3 regions of the Rhizobium cerradonense genome follow, and region 1 is predicted to be linked to each of the others. Evidence: predicted binding sites of a transcription regulator. Region 1 holds the regulator's gene; each other region holds the start of a gene.
The links. The regulator PhoB, encoded in region 1, activates phosphate uptake and scavenging genes when phosphate is short. The targets are predictions, from matches to a motif close to TGTCATNNANCTGTCAT.
Positions count from the first base shown of each region.

Region 2: a site for PhoB is predicted at 1,922-1,938, ahead of PH547_RS02435 (UDP-2,3-diacylglucosamine diphosphatase). Genes of this name have one in related genera too.
Region 3: a site for PhoB is predicted at 1,869-1,885, ahead of PH547_RS12440 (DUF2794 domain-containing protein). Genes of this name have one in related genera too.

Region 1 covers NZ_JAQJCK010000007.1:120,143-123,418, reverse strand. Annotated here, with positions in the region: gene pstA (phosphate ABC transporter permease PstA) at 1-91, shown strand, start outside; gene pstB (phosphate ABC transporter ATP-binding protein PstB) at 106-921, shown strand; gene phoU (phosphate signaling complex protein PhoU) at 973-1,686, shown strand; gene phoB (phosphate regulon transcriptional regulator PhoB) at 1,719-2,402, shown strand; gene PH547_RS17300 (GcrA family cell cycle regulator) at 2,502-3,026, opposite strand.
Region 2 covers NZ_JAQJCK010000001.1:496,591-499,866, forward strand. Annotated here, with positions in the region: gene PH547_RS02430 (MFS transporter) at 1-883, opposite strand, end outside; gene PH547_RS02435 (UDP-2,3-diacylglucosamine diphosphatase) at 1,050-1,856, opposite strand; gene PH547_RS02440 (glycerophosphodiester phosphodiesterase) at 1,969-2,724, opposite strand; gene PH547_RS02445 (NADP-dependent malic enzyme) at 2,961-3,276, shown strand, end outside.
Region 3 covers NZ_JAQJCK010000004.1:376,112-379,387, forward strand. Annotated here, with positions in the region: gene acnA (aconitate hydratase AcnA) at 1-574, shown strand, start outside; gene PH547_RS12435 (DUF1223 domain-containing protein) at 835-1,578, shown strand; gene PH547_RS12440 (DUF2794 domain-containing protein) at 1,907-2,308, shown strand; gene PH547_RS12445 (GNAT family N-acetyltransferase) at 2,324-2,881, opposite strand; gene PH547_RS12450 (Bax inhibitor-1/YccA family protein) at 3,004-3,276, opposite strand, start outside.

The DNA of each region.
Region 1 (3,276 bases):
CTCCGGAGCCATTATCGTCCTGCTCTTCTTCCTTGTTGCGATGAACATCGGGGCCATCCTGCTGCGCCGTCGCTTTGAGCGGCGCTGGTGACGGGAGGCGATGGAATGAACATGATGACGGAAGCCGCGAGCGAAAAAGCACTGGCCAGGAAGATGATAACGATCCCCTACAAGATGATCGGTCAGGCCGTCTCGGTCCATTATGGCGAGAAGCGCGCGCTGTTCGACGTGGATCTGAACATCCGCGCCAACACTGTCACCGCGCTGATCGGTCCTTCCGGCTGCGGCAAGTCCACCTTCCTGCGTTGCCTCAACCGCATGAACGATACGATAGACACCTGCCGCGTCACCGGCAAAATCACGCTCGACGATCAGGATATCTACGACAACTCAATCGATGTCGTCGAGCTGCGTGCCCGCGTCGGCATGGTGTTTCAGAAGCCCAATCCGTTTCCGAAGTCGATCTACGAGAATGTGGCCTATGGTCCGCGTATCCATGGGCTGCATCGGTCCAAGAGCGATCTCGACCATATCGTCGAAACCAGTCTGCAGAAGGCCGGGCTGTGGGGCGAGGTGAAGGATCGGCTCTATGATGCCGGCACCAGCCTCTCTGGCGGTCAGCAGCAACGCCTCTGCATCGCCCGCGCCGTCGCGGTCAGTCCCGAGGTCATTCTCATGGACGAGCCGTGCTCCGCGCTCGATCCGATCGCCACCGCCAAAGTCGAGGAACTCATTCATGAGCTGCGGGAAAACTTCACGATCGTCATCGTGACGCATTCCATGCAGCAGGCAGCCCGCGTTTCGCAACGTACCGCAATGTTTCATCTCGGCCATCTGGTCGAGGAGAACGATACCGATAAGATGTTCACCAATCCCGATGATTACCGCACGCAGGATTACATCATGGGCCGTTTTGGCTGATGATGCTCCCCGCGCGGTTCCTTTCACATCTTTCACCTAGAGGATAAAAAAATGGTCTCAACACACATTCTCTCCGCTTACGACGAAGACCTGAAGTTCCTGACGCGCCGCATTTCCGAAATGGGCGGCCTGGCGGAGCAGATGGTCAGCGACAGCGTCCGCGCCCTGGTAAACGGCGATGCCAGCCTTGCGCAGAAGGTCATCTCCGATGACGTCATTCTCGACCACGCCGAGCGCGAAGTCGGCGACAAGGCGATCGTCACCATCGCCCGCCGTCAGCCGATGGCTGCGGACCTGCGTGAAATCATGGGCTCCATCCGCATCGCCGCCGATCTGGAGCGCGTCGGCGATCTCGGCAAGAACACCGCAAAGCGCGTCATCGCCGTGCAGGGCACCGGCGTTCCGCGTCGTCTCGCCCGCGGCATCGAACACCTCTCCGAACTGGCGCTCGTCCAGCTCAAGGAAGTGCTCGACGTCTACTCGACCCGTTTACCTGACAAGGCCGTGTCGATCCGCGAACGCGACGAGGAAATCGACGCCATGTACACCTCGCTCTTCCGCGAGATGCTGACCTACATGATGGAGGATCCGCGCAACATCACCACCTGCACGCATCTTCTTTTCTGCGCCAAGAACATCGAGCGCATCGGCGACCATGCCACGAACATCGCCGAGACGATCTATTACATGGCGACCGGTGCCCAGCCCGAAGGCGAGCGCCCGAAGGACGATACCGCCAACACCGTCGGTTCGGTAACGGAATAAAGTAGACACCAAGAGAAGGAGACCAGAGGCGCATGGTTCCGAGAGTTGCTGTTGTAGAAGACGAGGAAGCGCTAAGCGTTCTGCTGCGCTATAACCTCGAGGCCGAGGGCTTCGAGGTCGACACTATCCTGAGAGGCGACGAAGCTGAGCTGCGCCTCCAGGAGCGCATCCCCGATCTTCTGATCCTCGATTGGATGCTCCCCGGCGTGTCCGGCATCGAGCTCTGCCGTCGGCTGCGCATGCGGCCGGAGACGGAGCGCCTGCCGATCATCATGCTCACCGCTCGCGGCGAGGAAAGCGAGCGCGTGCGCGGCCTTTCCACCGGCGCGGACGACTATGTCGTCAAGCCGTTCTCGACGCCGGAACTGATGGCCCGCGTCAAGGCGATGTTGCGCCGAGCCCGCCCGGAGGTCCTGTCCACGGTACTGCGCTGCGGCGATATCGAACTGGACCGCGAAACCCATCGCGTCCACCGAAAGAGCCGTGAAGTGCGGTTGGGGCCGACGGAATTCCGCCTTCTGGAATTCCTGATGTCGTCCCCCGGCCGCGTCTTCTCTCGGTCTCAGTTGCTCGACGGCGTGTGGGGGCATGATATCTATGTCGACGAACGCACCGTCGACGTGCATGTCGGCCGCCTGCGCAAGGCGCTGAATTTCTCCAACATGCAGGACGTCATCCGCACCGTTCGCGGCGCGGGTTATTCCATGGAGGCCTGATGGGGGAGGCCTGATCGGGGCAACCCGATTGGCCATCCAACATAGCGGCGGAAACAGAAAACGGGCCTTTCGGCCCGTTTTTCCTTTGTCTGGTGTGGTTCAGTGCGCGGCCCGGCGCCGGTCATGCACCGGCTGGTAAGCCAGCCGCTGATGGTAGGTGCAGTACGGCGAAGAGTCCGGGCTGTCATTGCCGCAGAAGTGAAAATCTTCCTTCAGCGGGTCGCCGACCGGCCACTTGCAGGTGCGCTCCGTGAGCTCCGTCAGGCCGAGGCGGCGCGAGATCGGAACGACCACATTGGCGGCCGGACGATATTCGACTTCGCTGACCGTATCGATCTCGACCTCTTCCTTGAGCATCGTCGCACCCTGCTGGCGGGTAACCGTGCGGGTTGCAACGCGCGAGGCGTAATTCGGCGCGCGTGGGGCCGAGGTATTGCGCTTCGGCGCTCGAGCTGTGGTTGCCGCACCACCGGCCTTCGCTCGGCCCGGCAGGCTCAAGCGATGCACTTTGCCGATGACGGCATTACGGCTGACACCACCGAGCTGTGCCGCGATCTGGCTGGCGCTCAAACCTTCGGACCACAGCTTTTTCAGCTTCTCGACGCGTTCGTCTGTCCAATTCATGCCCTGTCTCCGCTATCGCGTTTCTGATGGCAGAATCCCTCACCATTGCCTCGAATTGGGTCGAGGCGTGAAACGCTTTAAAATTGTGGTGACTAGTTCCGCCGCATGCAGTCTAGTAATTGGTTTTTAACCTAGTGTGAGGCTGACTCCGTGACAAGAGTCGCGGGAATCTTGAGGAATCGATTTCGAGGTTTTCCCCAACTTGCTATACGTGAGTGGCATTTATGCAATATAAGTTGTCGAAGACATG
Region 2 (3,276 bases), on a different contig from region 1:
TCCAGCGCAGGACGCACACGCTCGAACCGAAGAAAATCAGCGTCCAGGCACTGAAGCGACGGCTCAGTGTTTTCGACAGGAAGAAAACCATGACCTCCGCCGTTACCCCTGCGCTCCAGAGAATGGCGATCTCCGTGCCTGAAAAACCGAGTTTGCGCCAATAGATCGATGCAAACGTGTACATCACGGCATGGCTCGACTGCTGTATCGACACACCGATCATGGTGATCAGCAATTGCGGCGAGCGCAGCCCACCGCCGGTCGGCGCCTGCAGGTTGATCGGCTGATTGCGCCGGCGTGTCGGCCCGATGCGCGGACAGAAGAAAGCCATCATGGTTGTCAGGAAGAAGCCCCCGACCATGGTGGGCAGAACCATGGTGGCACCCCATTTGCCGATCATCTGACCGCCGATAAGGGTCGAGAAGATGAAGGCGATCGATCCCCAGACGCGCATCGAGCCATAATCGAACCCCCAGCGCCGCACGCCGGAAATGGCAATCGATTCTACGACAGGGACGTAAGGCGCGTATGTCGCCCCCTGAATGGCGTAGACCAGCAACACCGGCCAGAAATCGCTCGTCCAATAAAGCGCGATCGCCGTCAGCAGTGACAGTGCGCCCGACCAGAACAACACGTTCGCGCGTTCATCCACGCGATCGGCAAGTATTCCGACAATGGGCACGACGAGAACGCGCACCACCATCGGCACGGCGAGGATAAGACCGATCTCGCGGTCACCGAAATTCAGTCCCGTCAGCCAAACCGGGAAAAACGGCAGAGCAATGCCGTTGACGAGCAACGGAGCACAATAGGACAAGGCGGTGCGCAGACGAAAATGCGGAGGCGCGCCCTCGCCCGGGAGAGATTTTGTCGCGGGAATCATGACAGACCTGAAGGGAAACTGATTGTTCCCTATCACTCCATCGTGAATACGACTATGGCGAGAAATAGCCGAACCGAAACGTTTCGGATAAAATATGAGGCTGTCGTCAGATTGCAGCGATCAAAAATTGTGACGGGCCGTTATCGGACCCGTGAAGCGGCGCAAATTACGCCGCCTGTGCCCCGAGCGCTTCCGACACGTCCTCGACAGCGGCGCTGACCGGCTGTGCCTCGGTGATCGACTGCCAGGTGATCAGCTCGAACGTGCCGTCTTCATGCTCGGCGATCGCCGTGCAGCTTTCGACCCAGTCGCCTGTGTTGATGTAGCGGATGCCATCGAAGTCCTCGATGACGGCATGATGGATGTGGCCACAGATGACGCCGTCGGCATCGTTGCGCTTGGCCTCTTCGACCACGACACGCTGGAACTCGCCGATGAAATTGACCGCATGCTTGACCTGAAGCTTCGCCCAGGCCGAGAACGACCAATAGGGCATGTTCAGGCGGCGGCGAACGGCGGCAAGGCCGACATTGATCAGGATGGCCATATCGTAGGCCCAATCGCCGAGATAGGCGAGCAGGCGCGCGTTGCGAACGACGACGTCGAATTCGTCGCCATGCAGGACGAGATACTTCTTGCCGTCGGCGGTCTCGTGGATCGCCCGCTCGGCCACTTCGATGCCGCCGAAATGCATGCCGGGGAAATCACGCAGGAATTCGTCGTGATTGCCGGGGATATAGACGATGCGGGTGCCCTTGCGCGCCTTGCGCAGCAGTTTCTGCACCACGTCGTTGCAATCTTGCGGCCAGTACCAAGTGCGCTTCAGCCGCCAGCCGTCAACGATATCACCGACAAGGAAGATGGTGTCCGCTTCGTGATGACGCAGAAAATCGATCAGATAGTCCGCCTTGGCTGCTTTCGAGCCCAGGTGCACGTCAGAAATGAATAGCGTTCGAAACCGCCTGACATTCATGTTTTCATTCACGAACTCAATGTCCGTGCCCTATCCTACGTTGGCTATTCCAAAATCAGACTCGTGTTTCAGGATGATGACAAATCCTGTGCTAGAGGCCTGTTGCGGACGATCAGCCGCGCTTTGCAGCTATGGCGAGATCCGGCCGATCGGTTGTGAAACTTGCGACGCCGAGGCGAAACATCGCCCTTGCCGCTTCACTCGTATGCGCCGCCCAGCCATGCACCGTCACGCCGCTTTTCCGAAAAAGGTCCATCACTTCGGCATCGATGGTGTCGGCCCGCAAGGCAATCTCGTGGACGCCAAACCGGCCAAGCGCGGCAAGAATACCTCTCCAGCCGATTTGCGCGGCTGTCTGCGGCGAACAGAGAAAGATGAGGCCGAGAAGCTCGCCGACATTCAGGCCACGCTCCTCAAGCGCGGCACTGAAGGCTTCCAGGCGCGGGAGCGCGAAACTGGTCACCATTGTCCGCTTCAGCATGTCGGTCGCCAGCAACTCGTCCGCAATACGGCCTTCCATGCCGGCATAGGGTTTGCCGTCCAGCCTCGTCTTGATCTCCAGCCGAAGGTCGACCGCGGACGGCCCGAAGATGTCGATGGTTTCGGCAAGTGTCGGGATGGTCTCGCCGCCGCTGCCGATGACGATATGGCGCATCAGTTCGTCATAGCTTAAATCGGCGATCGCGCCCTTGCCGCCCGTCATGCGGTCGATCAGCGCGTCGTGATGGACGACGAGCTTGTCGTCACGCGTCTGATGCACGTCGAATTCGACGAGATCGACATCGAGTTTAGCGGTTTCGGAAAAGGCGAGCCGGGTGTTTTCGGGCCAAAGATGCGAACCGCCGCGGTGGGAAGCGATGAGGGTCATGAGGGCTCCTCTGTTTTTTGCCCTCATAGGCTCACGCCATGAACCCCTTATGACGCATTCACTTTTCGCTTACCATCGGGCTCGAATGTCACCGTTGCGGGACAAGAAAAACAATTGTGAAAACGGCGCTGCAAAAAACCTTTCCTCTGCGTCAATTGCATACTGTGCACCCTGAGTGATTGATGTATGCAGGGACTCAAAAAGCGCGAGTGCGCAAGCAGAAACGGAGAAGCGTGATGGATACGCACGACACATCGAAGGCAGCCAAGAACATGGCGAGCGGCAATCTCGACGAACAGGCTCTCTTCTTTCATCGCTATCCCCGCCCCGGCAAGCTGGAAATCCAGGCGACGAAGCCGCTCGGCAACCAGCGTGACCTGGCGCTTGCCTATTCTCCCGGCGTTGCCGCGCCCTGCCTTGCCATCCGCGACAATCCGGAAACGGCTTTCGACTACACCTCGCGCGGCAATCTCGTCGCGGTCATATCCAATGGTTCGGCCGTCCTCGGTCTCGGCAATATCGGTCCGCTTGCCTCCAAGCCGGTGATGGAAG
Region 3 (3,276 bases), on a different contig from region 1:
CAACCAGTACGGTACGCGCCGCGGCAACCATGAAGTCATGATGCGCGGCACCTTCGCCAACATCCGCATCCGCAATCACATGCTCGGCCCGAACGGCAAGGAAGGTGGCTACACCATCCACTATCCGTCCAAGGAAGAGACCTCGATCTACGATGCGGCCATGCAGTACAAGGCCGAGGGCGTTCCGCTCGTCATCTTCGCCGGCGTCGAATACGGCAACGGCTCGTCGCGCGACTGGGCTGCCAAGGGCACGAACCTGCTCGGCGTGCGCGCCGTGATCGCCCAGTCCTTCGAGCGCATCCATCGCTCGAACCTGGTCGGCATGGGCGTCATCCCCTTCGTCTTCGAGGACGGCACCACCTGGGCCAGCCTCGGCCTGAGGGGCGATGAGACCGTGACCATCGAAGGTCTGGAACACATCAAGCCGCGCGAGCGCAAGATCGCCAAGATCACCTATGGCGACGGCACGGTGAAGGACATTCCGATCATCTGCCGCATCGATACGCTGGATGAAGTGACCTACGTCAACAATGGCGGCATCCTGCAGACCGTTCTGCGCGATCTCGCCGCTTAATTGACGTTTAGATCACCTATACACGCCGCCGGAGCATCTCTCCGGCGGCGTCTTGTTTTTCACGCCGATGTGTACGACGCTAATGGCTCCAGGCCTTCGTCTCACCCCTTCGTGACTTTGCGTCATCGTGCTTAGCTATTATCTCTTGTTTCAGATTTATCAGGCTTGATGAGGCCCTACGGACATCCTGAGAAGCGCGACGCGGTTTCGGGTTCCTGCCAGCACAAGGCCTTCAAGGTCTGAGAAAGAGGTACAACGGCATGCGCTTACGGTTTTTGGTTCCACTTCTAGCAGGCATCGCGCTCGCAAGTTCGCTGCATGCGCAGGAGCTTGCCAAAATCAAAGGCGTCGTCGAACTCTTCACGTCTCAGGGCTGCGCCTCCTGTCCGCCGGCCGATGCTGCATTTGAGAAGCTGATCCGCCAGGGCGACGTCGTCGCGCTCGCCTATCACGTCGACTACTGGAATTATCTCGGCTGGAACGACACGATGGCCTCCAAGGACAATACGGCCCGGCAATATGCCTATGCCCGTACGCTCGGCCGCAGTGGGGTTTATACGCCGCAGGCGATCATCAATGGCCGTGATCACCTAAACGGTGCGGATCTAAACGCCATCAACTTCAAGCTCGACGATTTCCAGCGCCAGGGCAAGGGTCTGACGGTTCCCGTCAGTGCCGCCATGAAGGGTGACGAACTGGAGATCAAGATCGGCGCAGGCCAGGGCCGGGCAAATGTGGTCGTCGCCTATTTCGATAGGGAACAGCAGGTTTCGCCGAAGGCCGGCGAGAACAACGGCCAGCAGATCACTTATCTGCACGCGGTTTCGGACATTGAAACAGTCGGCATGTGGGACGGCAAGGCCTTGAATGTCGTGTTGCCCGCCAATGTGTTGGATAAGGCCGGTCGGCGCGGCCTGGCGGTTCTGTTGCAGTCGTCGACGCCATCGGGCGACCCGGCGGCGATCATCGGCGCGACCGTCCTGACGGCCGGGACCGACGGCTGATCTGCATTTTTCCGACGTCAGTCGAAAGGCTCCATTTCGGCTGGCGCCAAAGTTCTGTTTCGGCTTTGCCGAAAGGAGGAGAGTGCCCGGCGAGGGCGCATTCGGGGCTGGGGTTCGGTCGATACGCCCCGGCCGGGCCGTTTGGCGCGGCGGCGCCAAACCGATCCCTATAGTTCCGGTAAATGGGGCTTCGTTTTGACTGAAATGCGGCGCAGCCAAGATGCTTTGCTCGAAGCGCAAGAAATTGTGAGTGCCTCTTGGTCTTGCAATTTGCCGTGGCTGAGGCAAACTGTCATCTTCTTGTCATGACACAACCCCTGGGGGATTGATGACTGATCAGCCGGAATTGCGACACGGCGAAAGCCGTTCCGTCGACACCACTTCTTCCGTCGTCGTTGATCTCAGAGAATATAAACAGAGCAAGGACCCGCTGCCGGTGACTTTCCACCGCAGGGAGCTGGACGCAATTCTGTGGATCTACGGCCGCATGGTCGGCGAGGGCGAATGGCGTGACTACGCCCTCGACCATCTCAGGGAAAAGGCGGTTTTCTCGGTCTTCAAGCGCTCCGGCGAGCTGCCGCTCTTCCGCATCGAGAAAAACCCGAAGCTCGCCGCCAAACAGGGCGCGTTTTCCGTAATTAGTACCAATGGCATGATCCTGAAGCGCGGCCACGATCTGACGCAGGTGCTGAAGGTTTTTGATAAGCAGCTCAAGCTGGTGGAGAAGTGATCTTCGCCTGCTGCGCTATTCGCTGAATAGCGTTCCCGGATAGACTGATGGATCGGGGTCAGTTTCCATACCTTCGCCCAGCGGCTTCTGCATCAGCATCGTGTCCAGCCAGCGGCCGTGCTTGTAGCCGGTACCCTTCAACAGGCCTGTCTCGGTAAAACCGGCGGCGCGGTGAAGGGCGACGGAGGCCGGGTGGGCGCCGCCAATGACGGCGATCATCTGGCGGAAGCCGAGGCTCTGGCAGGTTTCCACCAGATTTGCCAGCAGCGCCTTGCCGATGCCGCGGCCACGGGCTTCAGATGCGAGATAGATCGAATCCTCCACCATCCAGCGATAGGCCGGCCGCGTGCGGAATGCGGAGGCATAGGCATAGCCGAGGAAGGCTCCGTCTTCGCCTTCGGCGGCGATATACGGGTAGCCCTTGTCACGGATCGCCTGGAAGCGGCCTGCCATCTCCTCTTTGCCCGGCGGAACGATCTCATAGCTTGCGGTGCCGTTCAAAACGGAGTCGCGATAGATGGCGGTGATAAAGGGAAGGTCGGCTGATGTGGCGTTGCGAAGGCGGAAGGACATCTGGGTTTTATTGCCTGATCTGCGATTTCAATGGCGGATAATAAAGCCGTGTCCGAAGCAGCAAGGCAAATAGAAAAGGCGGCCGGAGCCGCCTTTTCGAAAGATCATTCATGTCGCAGCAGTTATTTGCGGTTGCCCATGAACTGCAGCAGGAACATGAACAGGTTGATGAAGTCGAGGTAGAGCGTCAGCGCGCCCATGATCGCCTTGCGGCCAGCAACGGCAACGTCGTCGGCTTCATAGTACATTTCCTTGATCCGCTGCGTATCCCAGGCGGTCAGGCCTGCGAAGATCAGCACGCCAATCACCGAGATGGCGAACTGCAGAGCGGACGAATGCAGGAAGATGTTGACGAGCATCGCGATGATCAGGCCGAAGAGACCCATCATCAGGAA